2 regions of the Xanthomonas sp. NCPPB 3174 genome follow, and region 1 is predicted to be linked to the other one. Evidence: predicted binding sites of a transcription regulator. Region 1 holds the regulator's gene; the other holds the start of a gene.
What was found. Region 1 encodes HrcA, which represses chaperone genes, less so after heat shock. Its sites were predicted from a motif close to TTNGCACTCNNNNNNNNNGAGTGCNAA; they were not measured.

Region 1 (6,012 bases):
ACGTACCCTCACCCCAACCCCTCTCCCGGTGGGAGAGGGGCTACTGCCTCTCCCATCTCCCACCGGGAGAAGGTGCCCCGCAGGGGCGGATGAGGGTCCGGGTGGCGCCGTGTGGATCAGGTCAGCGGGTCGCTGCGCGCCGAACCCTTACCCCAACCCCTCTCCCGGTGGGAGAGGGGCTAACGCTTTTCCCTTCTCCCGCCGGGAGAAGGTGCCCCGCAGGGGCGGATGAGGGTTCGGGTGTCGCCGCATGGATCACGTCAGCGGGTCGCTCCGCGCCGAACCCTCACCCCAACCCCTCTCCCGGTGGGAGAGGGGCTTTTGATGCTTTCAGTGACCTGCGGCGCCTGGGCAGGGCGGCACGGCCTGGCGCTGGCAGCGCTGCCCGATCGCCAGCCGCTCAGCCCGCGCTGAGCAGCAGCCGCTTGGCCGCGGCGCGGGCTTCCTTGCTGACCTCGACCCCGCCCAGCATCCGTGCCAGTTCTTCCTCGCGCTGGCGTGGGGCCAGCAGTTCCACCGAGCTCTGGGTCATGCCCTCGACCGGCGCCTTGCTGACCCGGTAGTGGGCGTGGCCCTGCGCGGCGACCTGCGGCAGGTGGGTCACACACAGCACCTGGCGCTGCTCGCCGAGCGCGCGCAGCTTCTTGCCGACGATGTCGGCGACGGCGCCGCCGATGCCCGAGTCCACTTCGTCGAAGACCATGGTCGGCACCGCGTCCAGGCCCAGCGCGGCGACCTCGATCGCCAACGAGATGCGCGACAGTTCGCCGCCGGAAGCGACCTTGCGCAGAGCGCGCGGCGGCTGCCCGGCGTTGGCGGCGACCAGGAACTCGACCCGCTCGGCGCCGGCCGGGTCCGGCCGCTCCGTCTCATGCGGCTCGAGCTGTATCAGGAAGCGGCCGCCGCCCATGCCCAGTTCGCCGATCAGTGCGGTGGTGTCGTGCGAGAGCGCCTGCGCGCCGCGGTCGCGGGTGGCGGTCAGGGCGGCCGCGGCGTCGCGCCAGGCCTGGGTGGCCTGGGCGATCTCGGCGTCGAGCACGTCCAGCCGCTCGCCGGCGCCGCGCAGGCTCTCCACTTCGGCCAGCAGGGCGTCGCGGTGCCCGGCCAGCGCGTCCACCCCGATCCGGTGCTTGCGCGCCAGGTCGTGCAGTCGGCCGAGCTTGCGTTCCATCTCATCGAACTGCGCCGGGTCGGCATCCAGGTCGTCGCGGACCCGGTCGATCAGCGCCAGCGCTTCCTCCAGCTGGATGCCGGCGCTGTCGATTAGCGCCTGCACCTCGGCCAGGCGCGGGTCGTACTCGCCGACCTTGCCGAGTTCGTGGCGGGTCTGCTGCAGCAGGTCCAGCACCGCCGGCGCCTCGTCGCCGTTGAGCCGCTGTGCCGCGCCCTCGCAGGCGCCGATCAGCGCGGCGGCGTGGGCCTGGCGGCGGTGGTTGGCGTCCAGGGCAGCGATCGCCGCCGGGTCCAGGTCCTCGCGCTGCAGTTCGGCCAGCTGGTGCTGCAGGAAACCGATGCGGTCGCTGACGTCGCCCTGCGCCAGCAGGGTCTCGCGCTCGCTGAGCAGGCCCTGCCAGCGGACGGCGGCGGCGCGCACCGCGGCGCGTTCGGCCTCGTTGCGGGCGTAGGCGTCGAGCAGACCGAGCTGGCTGCCGCGCGAAAGCAGGGCCTGGTGTTCGTGCTGGCCGTGGATCTCGACCAGGTGGCCGGCCAGTTCGGCCAGTTGCGACAGGGTCACCGGGCGGCCGTTGATCCAGGCGCGGGAGCCGCCGTCGGCGCGGATCACCCGGCGCAGTTGGCAGTGTTCGTCGTCGTCGAGTTCGTTCTCGCGCAGCCAGGCGCGCGCCTGGGCGGGGGGCGCGAACTCGGCCGACAGTTCGGCGCGGTCGGCGCCGTGGCGGACCACGCCGCTGTCGGCGCGCAGCCCGGACAGGAAGCCGAGCGCGTCCACCATCAGCGACTTGCCGGCGCCGGTTTCGCCGGACACTACGGTCATGCCGGGGCCGAATTCCAGTTCGGTGCCGCGTACGACGGCGAAATCCTTGATCGAGAGATGTCTGAGCATGGGGTCTGCATCCGGAGCCGCGCAACGCTAGCATGCGCGGGTAGGTGGGCCAATGACTTGCCAAGCCGGCGTGCAGACATTATCTAAGGGCCAGTCTCACGGGTTGATTCCATGCGCGCTTCCCCGGTCCATTCCAGCCTCGATCCGCGTGCCCGGCAGCTGCTGCGCACGCTGATCTCGCGCTATATCCGCGACGGCGAGCCGGTCGGCTCGCAGACCCTGGCCCGGCATGCCGGGCTGGACGTGAGCCCGGCGACGATCCGCAACATCCTGGCCGACCTGGAGGACGCCGGGCTGCTCAGCTCGCCGCACACCTCGGCCGGACGCGTGCCCACCGCCACCGGCTACCGGGTGTTCGTCGACAGCCTGGTGCAGATGCGCCCGCCGGCCGAAGGCGAGGTGGCGCGGCTGCGCGCGGAGATGGCCAATGCCGCCGGCACCCAGGCATTGCTGGGCAGCGCTTCGGAACTGTTGTCGGCCATGACCCACTTCGTCGGCGTGGTCAGCGCGCCCAAGCGCGAGCAGTTCGCGTTCCGGCATATCGATTTCGTGCCGCTGGACGCTCGGCGGGTGCTGGCGATCCTGGTGTTTGCTGACAACGAGGTGCAGAACCGCGTCATCGAGCCGCGCAAGGTCTACGAGCCGGCCGAACTGGAGCGGGTGGCCAACTATCTGAACCGGCATTTCGCCGGGCGCGCCCTGGCTGACATCCGTGCCAGCCTGCTGCGCGACCTGCGCCACGCCCGCGACGAGATGGAGCAGTTGCTGGCGCACAGCGTCGAGCTGGCCGAGCAGGCGCTGGCCCCGGCCGGCGACGACATGGTGCTGGCCGGGCAGACCAAGCTGATGGGCGTGCAGGACCTGTCGGACCTGGAGCGGCTGCGCGAACTGTTCGAGGTCTTCGCCAGCAAGCGCGAGATCCTGCAGCTGCTCGAGCGCACCATCCGCGCGCCCGGCGTGCGCATCTTCATCGGCGAGGAGACCGGCATGGTGCCGCTGGAGAGCGTGTCGCTGGTGACCGCCCCGTACATGGCCGGCGGCCAGGTACTGGGCGTGCTGGGCGTGATCGGCCCCAAGCGCATGGACTACGACCGGGTCATCCCCCTGGTCCAGACTGCCGCCGACGTCCTCGGCGCACGCCTGGACCCGTCCCCGCCCGGCGACCGCTGAGCCAGCACTAGCAAAGCACCGCCGCGCCCGGCCGAATCCCCAATCCCGAATCCCCGCTTTTCAGCAGCCGAATGGCTGATCATCCCGGCCTCACTTGAATCCGCCCGCACCGCCCACATAGGTGGTCCGGTAAGGCGGGACGTACCCCGCCAGGGATACGGACATGACGCAAGAACACCCCGAATTCGATTCCGAACACCTGACCGAGGCGCAGCAGCCCTCGAGCGATCCGCTGCAGGCGGAGATCGAGACGCTGCGCAGTGAACTGGCCCTGGTCAAGGCCGACGCCCTGCGCGAGCGGGCCGACCTGGAGAATCAGCGCAAGCGCATCGCCCGCGACGTGGAGCAGGCGCGCAAGTTCGCCAACGAGCGCCTGCTCGGCGACCTGTTGCCGGTGTTCGACAGTCTGGACGCTGGGCTGAGCGCCGCCGGCAGCGAGCCCAGCCCGCTGCGCGACGGCCTGGAGCTGACCTACAAGCAGTTGCTCAAGGTCGCCGCCGACAACGGCCTGACCCTGCTCGACCCGACCGGCGAGCCGTTCAACCCGGAGCATCACCAGGCGATCAGCCAGGCCGAGGCCGAGGGCGTGGCGCCGGGGCACGTGATCCAGGTGTTCCAGAAGGGCTACCTGCTCAACGACCGCCTGCTGCGGCCCGCCCTGGTGGTGGTGGCCAAGCACGACTGAGCGCCGGCCGCCTCGCCTGAACCCGGCGCGGCAGCCGTGGAACGCTAATTTGCGGCGATGGCTTGAATGACCCGCGGCCATCCCTATATCCGAACCAGATCCCGGCACTGGCCGGCTACACGACCTTTCAGGAGTCATTGCAATGGGCAAGATCATCGGCATCGACCTGGGCACGACCAATTCGTGCGTGGCGATCATGGACGGCGGCAAGGCCCGCGTCATCGAGAATTCCGAGGGTGACCGCACCACGCCGTCGATCGTCGCATACACCAAGGACGGCGAAGTCTTGGTGGGCGCCTCGGCCAAGCGCCAGGCCGTCACCAACCCCAAGAACACCTTCTATGCGGTCAAGCGCCTGATCGGCCGCAAGTTCACCGACGCCGAAGTGCAGAAGGACATCGGCCTGGTGCCGTACAGCATCGTCCAGCACGACAACGGCGACGCCTGGGTGGCCACCGCCGACGGGCGCAAGCTGGCCTCGCAGGAAATCTCCGCGCAGGTGCTGGAGAAGATGAAGAAGACCGCCGAGGCGTTCCTGGGCGAGACCGTCACCGAGGCGGTCATCACCGTGCCGGCGTACTTCAACGACAGCCAGCGCCAGGCGACCAAGGACGCCGGCCGCATCGCCGGCCTGGACGTCAAGCGCATCATCAACGAGCCGACCGCCGCGGCGCTGGCCTACGGCCTGGACAAGGGCCAGGGCGGCGACCGCAAGATCGCCGTGTACGACCTGGGCGGCGGCACCTTCGACGTGTCGATCATCGAGATCGCCAACGTCGACGGCGAGAAGCAGTTCGAAGTGCTGGCCACCAACGGCGACACCTTCCTCGGCGGCGAAGACTTCGACAAGCGCGTCATCGACTACCTGGTGGAAGAGTTCAACAAGGACCAGGGCATCGACCTGCGCAAGGATCCGCTGGCGCTGCAGCGCCTGAAGGACGCCGCCGAGCGCGCCAAGATCGAACTGTCGTCCTCGCAGCAGACCGAGGTCAACCTGCCGTACGTCACCGCCGACGCGTCGGGCCCGAAGCACCTCAACATCAAGCTGACCCGGGCCAAGCTCGAGGCGCTGGTGGAGGACCTGGTCAAGCGCACCATCGATCCGTGCCGCACCGCGCTGAACGACGCCGGCCTGCGTGCCAGCGACATCACCGAGGTGATCCTGGTCGGTGGCCAGACCCGCATGCCGAAGGTGCAGCAGGCGGTGGCCGAGTTCTTCGGCAAGGAGCCGCGCAAGGACGTCAACCCCGACGAGGCCGTGGCGTTGGGCGCGGCGATCCAGGGCGGCGTGCTGGCCGGCGACGTCAAGGACGTGCTGCTGCTCGACGTGACCCCGCTGAGCCTGGGCATCGAGACCCTGGGCGGCGTGTTCACCAAGATCATCGAGAAGAACACCACCATCCCGACCAAGGCCTCGCAGGTGTTCTCCACCGCCGAGGACAACCAGTCGGCGGTGACCGTGCACGTGCTGCAGGGCGAGCGCGAACAGGCCCGCTTCAACAAGTCGCTGGCCAAGTTCGACCTGTCCGGCATCGAGCCGGCGCCGCGCGGCCTGCCGCAGGTGGAGGTGTCCTTCGACATCGATGCCAACGGCATCCTGCACGTGTCGGCCAAGGACAAGAAGACCAACAAGGAACAGAAGGTCGAGATCAAGGCCGGTTCGGGTCTGTCGGACGACGAGATCCAGCGGATGGTCGCCGACGCGGAAGCCAACCGCGAGGAAGACAAGAAGTTCCACGAGCTGGTGCAGGCGCGCAACCAGGCCGACGGCCTGATCCACGCCACCCGCAGCGCGATCACCGAGAACGGCAGCAAGGTCGGCGGCGATGTGATCGGCAAGGTCGAGTCGGCGCTGGCGGATCTGGAAACCGCGATGAAGGGCGACGACAAGGGCCAGATCGAGGCCAAGACCAAGGCGCTGGAAGAGGCCGGTCAGTCGCTGTACGCGGCCGCGGCGGCGGGCGAGCAGCAGCCGGGCGGCAACGCCGGCGGCGCGCATGCGTCCTCGGCCCAGTCCGACGACGTGGTCGACGCCGAGTTCACCGAAGTCAAGGACGACAAGAAGTAAGCCGGGATTGGGGATTTGGGATTGGGG
Region 2 (6,012 bases), 2.4 Mb from region 1:
CCGCTGCATCGCCGCCTCCTCCACGCCAGGCGCCGGGCTGGGCACCTCGTCGTCGATCGGCTCGGTACGCTGGCGCTGGCGGCGGCGCAGGTGGTCGTGCAGCAGGTTGAGCGCGATCGTGCGGGCCAGCGCGGCCAGATCGGTGACCGCGTGGTCGCGCGCGTACACGACCACGCGCAGGAGGGTCTCCTGCACCAGGTCCTCGGCCAGCGACCAGTCGCCGGTACGGCGGAACAGGAAGCGCTGCAAGGCCGGCCGGTGCTGGTCCAGCCGATGCGGATCGAGTTGGCAGACCGGGGCGACCATGACCGCTCGCAGAGGCTGGGCGAGCGCAGCTTATAGCGCATCGGGGTTCCGCCACGATGACCGTCACGCGGTGCGCAGGCCGCCATGCCGCCGGCACAAAAAAAGAGCCCCGCATCGCTGCGGGGCTCCTTTCGACTGCATGGAACGGGTCGGCCGAGGCCGGCTGGATCAGAAATCCATGCCGCCCATGCCGCCCATGCCGCCGCCCATGCCGCCCGGGGCAGCCGGTTCTTCCTTCTTCGGGGCCTCGGCCACCATCGCTTCGGTGGTGATCATCAGGCCGGCGATCGAGGCGGCGTTCTGCAGCGCCGAACGGGTCACCTTGGTCGGATCCAGGATGCCGAACTCGACCATGTCGCCGAACTCGCCGTTGGCGGCGTTGTAGCCGAAGTTGCCGCTGCCTTCCTTGACCTTGTTGAGGATCACGGACGGCTCTTCGCCGGCGTTGGTGACGATCTCGCGCAGCGGCGCTTCCATCGCGCGCAGCGCGATCTGGATGCCGTGGGTCTGATCTTCATTGGCGCCCTTCAGCTCGCCGATCGCGCTCAGCGCGCGCACCAGCGCCACGCCGCCACCCGGGACCACGCCTTCTTCCACCGCCGCACGGGTCGCGTGCAGGGCGTCTTCGACGCGCGCCTTCTTTTCCTTCATCTCGATCTCGGTCGAAGCGCCGACCTTGATCACCGCCACGCCGCCGGCCAGCTTGGCCACGCGCTCCTGCAGCTTCTCGCGGTCGTAGTCCGACGAGGTCTCTTCGATCTGCGCCTTGATCTGCTTGATGCGCGACTCGATCGCCGAGGTGTCGCCGGCGCCGTCGATGATGGTGGTGTTTTCCTTGGAGACCTGCACCTTCTTGGCGCGGCCCAGGTCCTTGATGGTCGCCTTCTCCAGCGCCAGGCCCACTTCCTCGGAGATCACGGTGCCGCCGGTCAGCACGGCCATGTCTTCCAGCATCGCCTTGCGACGATCGCCGAAGCCCGGAGCCTTGACCGCCACGACCTTGACGATGCCGCGGATGGTGTTGACCACCAGGGTCGCCAGCGCCTCGCCTTCCACTTCCTCGGCGACGATCAGCAGCGGCTTGCCGGCCTTGGCCACGCCTTCCAGCACCGGCAGCAGGTCACGCACGTTGGAGATCTTCTTGTCGTGCAGCAGCACGAACGGGTCGTCCAGGTCGGCCTGCTGGCTCTGCTGGTTGTTGATGAAGTACGGCGACAGGTAGCCGCGGTCGAACTGCATGCCCTCGACCACGTCCAGCTCGTTCTCCAGGCCCGAGCCTTCCTCGACGGTGATCACGCCTTCCTTGCCGACCTTCTTCATCGCGTCGGCGATGATGTTGCCGATCGACTCGTCGGAGTTGGCGGAGATGGTGCCGACCTGGGCGATGGCCTTGTCGTCGGCGGTGGGCTTGCTGATCTTCTTCAGCTCGGCCACGGCGGCCACGACGGCCTTGTCGATGCCGCGCTTGAGGTCCATCGGGTTCATGCCGGCGGCGACCGCCTTGGAACCCTCGCGGATCAGCGCCTGCGCCAGCACGGTGGCGGTGGTGGTGCCGTCGCCGGCATTGTCGGAGGTCTTGGAGGCGACTTCCTTCACCATCTGCGCGCCCATGTTCTCGAACTTGTCGGCCAGTTCGATTTCCTTGGCGACGGAGACGCCGTCCTTGGTGATGGTCGGGGCGCCGAAGCTCTTCTCAAGCACGACGTTGCGGCCCTTCGGGCCCAGGGTGGCCTTGACGGCATTGGCGAGGATGTTGACGCCGCGCACCATGCGCGAACGGGCGTCTTCACCGAAACGGATATCTTTGGCAGCCATGTGTGTTGCTCCGGGATTCGTGATTGGGGATTAGGGATTCGCTAAAGCGGAATTCGGGCGGAGATGTCGGGTCGCGCGGCGCCTGGCGCCTTTGCCAATCCCGAATCCCGATTCCCGAATCCCGCGATCGGGGGCTTTAGCCCACGATCGCCAGCACGTCGTCTTCGCGCAGCACCTTGTACTCGACGCCTTCGGCCTTGTAGCTGGAACCGGCGTACTGGCCGTAGATGACCTTGTCGCCGACCTTCAGCGCCGGGGCGCGCACGCTGCCGTTGTCCAGCGGCTTGCCGGCGCCGACGGCCACGACCTCACCCTTGGTGGACTTTTCCTTGGCCGAATCCGGGATCACGATGCCGCCGGCGGAGATTTCGTCGGCTTCGATCGGCTTGACTACGACGCGGTCGTGAAGCGGCTTGATGCTCATTGAGTGAGACCTCTTAAGTGATTGATTGGTCTAGGAAAGGCCGGCGATGTTAGCACTCGCACATGACGACTGCCAGCAACGCTCGCGAAAAAACCCGGTAGCGCCGGGATGCGCCTGATGTAGTGCCGCGGCGGTGGCTTTCAAGGGCCAGGGGCAAAAAATTTTTGCCGAAGACGTGCGTTGCATGCCAAGCAGTGACCGAATCCCGTCACAGTGTCACAGAGTCGGGCTAGGCTGGGCGGACCCAGGGGGGGATCCATCACCAAAAGGAGTTGTCGATGAAGCCATCCGCCGTTGCACTGCCGCTGGCCTGCCTGCTCGCCCTTGCCGGACCGGCCCAGGCCGCCGTGTTCATCAACGAATTGCATTACGACGATGCCACCGCCGCCGGCGACACCGGCGAAGGCGTGGAGATCGTCGCCACCGCCGGGGAGAGCCTGAGCGGCTACCGCGTCTACCTGTACAACGGCAGCAACCCCGGCTCGGCCACCGTCTACGCCAACAGCGCGGTGCCGGCCGGCAACCTGGTCAGCTGCGGCGGGCAGGTACGCATCGCCACCGTCAGCTATGCCAGCAACGGTATCCAGAACGGGCCCAACGACGGCCTGGCGCTGGTCGACGGCAACGGCCAGGTGGTGCAGTTCCTCAGCTACGAGGGCGCCATCACCGGCGGCGGCGGCCCCGCCGCGGGCATGACCAGCCAGAACCTGCCGGTCAGCGAGAGCAACAGCACCCCGGCCGGCACCTCGCTGCAGCTGCGCGGCAACGGCAGCGCCGCGGCCGATTTCAGTTGGAGCGACAGCGCCACCAGCACCTTCGGCGCCTGCAACAACGGCCAGACCTTCGCCGGCGGCGGCGGCAGCAATGCCGCGCCGACGGTGACCGCCACCACCCCGACCCAGGGCGCCACCGACTTCCCCGCCGCCGGCGACCTGGCGGTTACCTTCAGCGAGGCGGTGAGCCTGGCCAGCGGTGCGTTCGGCCTGAGCTGCCAGCAGTCCGGCAGCGTGGCGCTGACCTACCCCAGCAGCGGCACCCAGTTTTCGCTGTCCACCAACACCGCGCTGAAGGCCGGCGAGAGCTGCACCCTGAGCATCGTCGCCGCGCGCGTCAGCGATGCCGACGGCGCGCACCCGGCGCAGGACCGCAGCGTCGCCTTCACCGTGGCCAGCGGCTCGGGCGGCGGCAGCGGCGCCGGCACCTATTATTCGCACGTCAACACTTCCAGCCCCAGCCAGTTGCGCTGCTCGCTGCACGAGACGATCAAGGGCCACACCGTCTACCCGTACAGCAGCAGCTCCGGCACCGACACCTGGGCCATCCTGGAGATCGCCGACGAGGATCCGAACAACAGCCAGCGCGTCCTCGACGCCTACCGCAACCGCAGCTACGCCAAGGGCACCGATCGCGCCGGCAGCGGCAGCGGCCTGAAGTACAACCGCGAGCACAGCTGGCCGAACTCGCTGGGCTTCGGCACCGCCACCGGCAACAAGGGCCTGCCCTACGCGCCGTACACCGACACCCACATGCTGTACCTGACCGACGCCACCTGGAACGCCGACCGCGGCAACAAGCCCTACGCCAAGTGCGACAGCAACTGCGGCGAGCGCGCCACCGAGGCCAACGCCGGCTTCGGCGGCGGCAGCGGCCCCTACCCGGGCAACTCCAACTGGGTGCGGACCCCGGACGGCAACAGCGGCACCTTCGAGGTGTGGGACCACCGCAAGGGCGACATGGCGCGTGCGGTGATGTACATGGCGATCCGCTATGAAGGCGGGGTCGACGCCAAGACCGGGCAGTCCGAGCCGGACCTGGAGCTGACCGACGACCGCAGCAAGATCGTCAAGACCTCGTCCTCGCCGGCCTACATGGGCCTGCTGTCGACCCTGATCGCGTGGAGCCAGCAGGATCCGCCGGACGACGCCGAGCGCGCTCGCAACGAGGTGATCTACAGCTTCCAGGGCAACCGCAACCCGTTCATCGACCACCCGGAGTGGGCGACCTCGTCGCTGTTCACCTCGGCCAAGCCGGCCAGTTGCCAGTTGGTCAACTGAGCCGTGTGGCCTCGCCCGCTGCGGCTGCAGCGGGCGGGGATTCGGGATTCGGGATTCGGGATTCAGAGCGGCGCCGGCTTTCCCCACGGTCGCCGCCAAAGCGCGGCCGGCATCCCTATACTGTCGGCCGCATGTCCGCGCCCGCCCTCCGCTTGTTGCTCAGCACCTGCCCCGACTCGGCCAGCGCCGCGCGGATCGCCCAGGCGCTGGTCGACGAGCGCCTGGCCGCCTGCGTCAGCCGCCTACCCGGCGTGCAGTCCACCTACCGCTGGCAAGGCGAGATGGAACACGGCGAGGAAGTGCTGCTGCTGATCAAGACCGCCGCCGACCGCCTGCCCGCCCTGCGGCAGCGGCTGTGCGCGTTGCACCCCTACGAGGTCCCCGAACTGGTCGAACTCGAGGTGACCGGCGGCCTGCCGGCCTACCTGCAGTGGGTACATGCCGAAACCCGTGAGGAACCCTAAGCCGATGACCCTGCTGCACCGCCTCGCCGCCCTGTGCCTGCTGGCCGTGGCCGCCTTCCCCGCCCTGGCGATCAGCGAAAAGGACTTGCTGCCGGTGGACCAGGCCTTCGCGCTCAGCGCGCAGGCGCCCGAACGCGGCCGCATCGCACTGCACTGGGACATCGCCAAGGGCTACTACCTGTACCGGCACCGCATCGCGGTGAAGGTGATCGGCGGCTTCAAGCCCAACCCGACCCTGCAGTTGCCGGCCGGCCACAAGAAGACCGACCCGTACTTCGGCGAGGTGGAGACCTACCGCGACGCGTTGAATGCAGTGCAGAGCGGCATCGCCGACCCCGGCACCGACCGCGTGCAGGTCGAGGTGCGCTACCAGGGCTGCGCCGATGCCGGCGTGTGCTACCCGCCGCAGAAGCGCCTGCTCGAAGTGACCCTGCCGGCCGCCACTGCCTCCGCCGATGCCGCGCCGCCACCGGCGGCGACGGGCGGGCTGCCGGGCAGCGGCCCGGGCGCGGGCAACGGGGCCAAGCCGCTGTTCGGTCCCGGCCCTGGCGCCGCTGCGGTGCAGGGTCTGCCGCTGCCGTCGGACCAGGCGTTCCATTTCGAAGCCATCGCCAACGACGGCAATACGCTGTTGCTGCGCTTCACCCCGGCACCCGGCTACTACCTCTATCGCGACCGCACCGCGCTGGCGCTGGAGGGCGCGCCCGGCATCCGCACCGGCATGCCGCGCTGGCCGCAGGGCAGCTCGCACCAGGACGAACACTTCGGCAAGGTGGTGGTGTACTTCGACCAGGCCGAGGTCACCGTGCCGCTGCAGCGCCAGCGCGCCGATGCCGCCGCCGCGACCCTGGTGGCGACCTTCCAGGGCTGCCAGACCGACGGCATCTGCTACCCGCCGATGACCCGGCGGGTGAAGCTGGCGCTGCCCAGGGGCACCGTCACCCCGGCC

Region 2: the regulator HrcA is predicted to act here: its motif matches at 2,595-2,621, upstream of AC1PK7_RS19460 (co-chaperone GroES).

Annotation. Positions count from the first base shown of each region.
Region 1 is NZ_CM161517.1:2,108,363-2,114,374, forward strand. Features, by position in the region: gene recN (DNA repair protein RecN) at 401-2,062, opposite strand; gene hrcA (heat-inducible transcriptional repressor HrcA) at 2,174-3,232, shown strand; gene grpE (nucleotide exchange factor GrpE) at 3,396-3,917, shown strand; gene dnaK (molecular chaperone DnaK) at 4,060-5,985, shown strand.
Region 2 is NZ_CM161517.1:4,524,339-4,530,350, forward strand. Features, by position in the region: gene AC1PK7_RS19450 (RNA polymerase sigma factor) at 1-306, opposite strand, end outside; gene groL (chaperonin GroEL) at 475-2,121, opposite strand; gene AC1PK7_RS19460 (co-chaperone GroES) at 2,258-2,545, opposite strand; gene AC1PK7_RS19465 (endonuclease) at 2,824-4,599, shown strand; gene cutA (divalent-cation tolerance protein CutA) at 4,731-5,063, shown strand; gene AC1PK7_RS19475 (protein-disulfide reductase DsbD family protein) at 5,068-6,012, shown strand, end outside.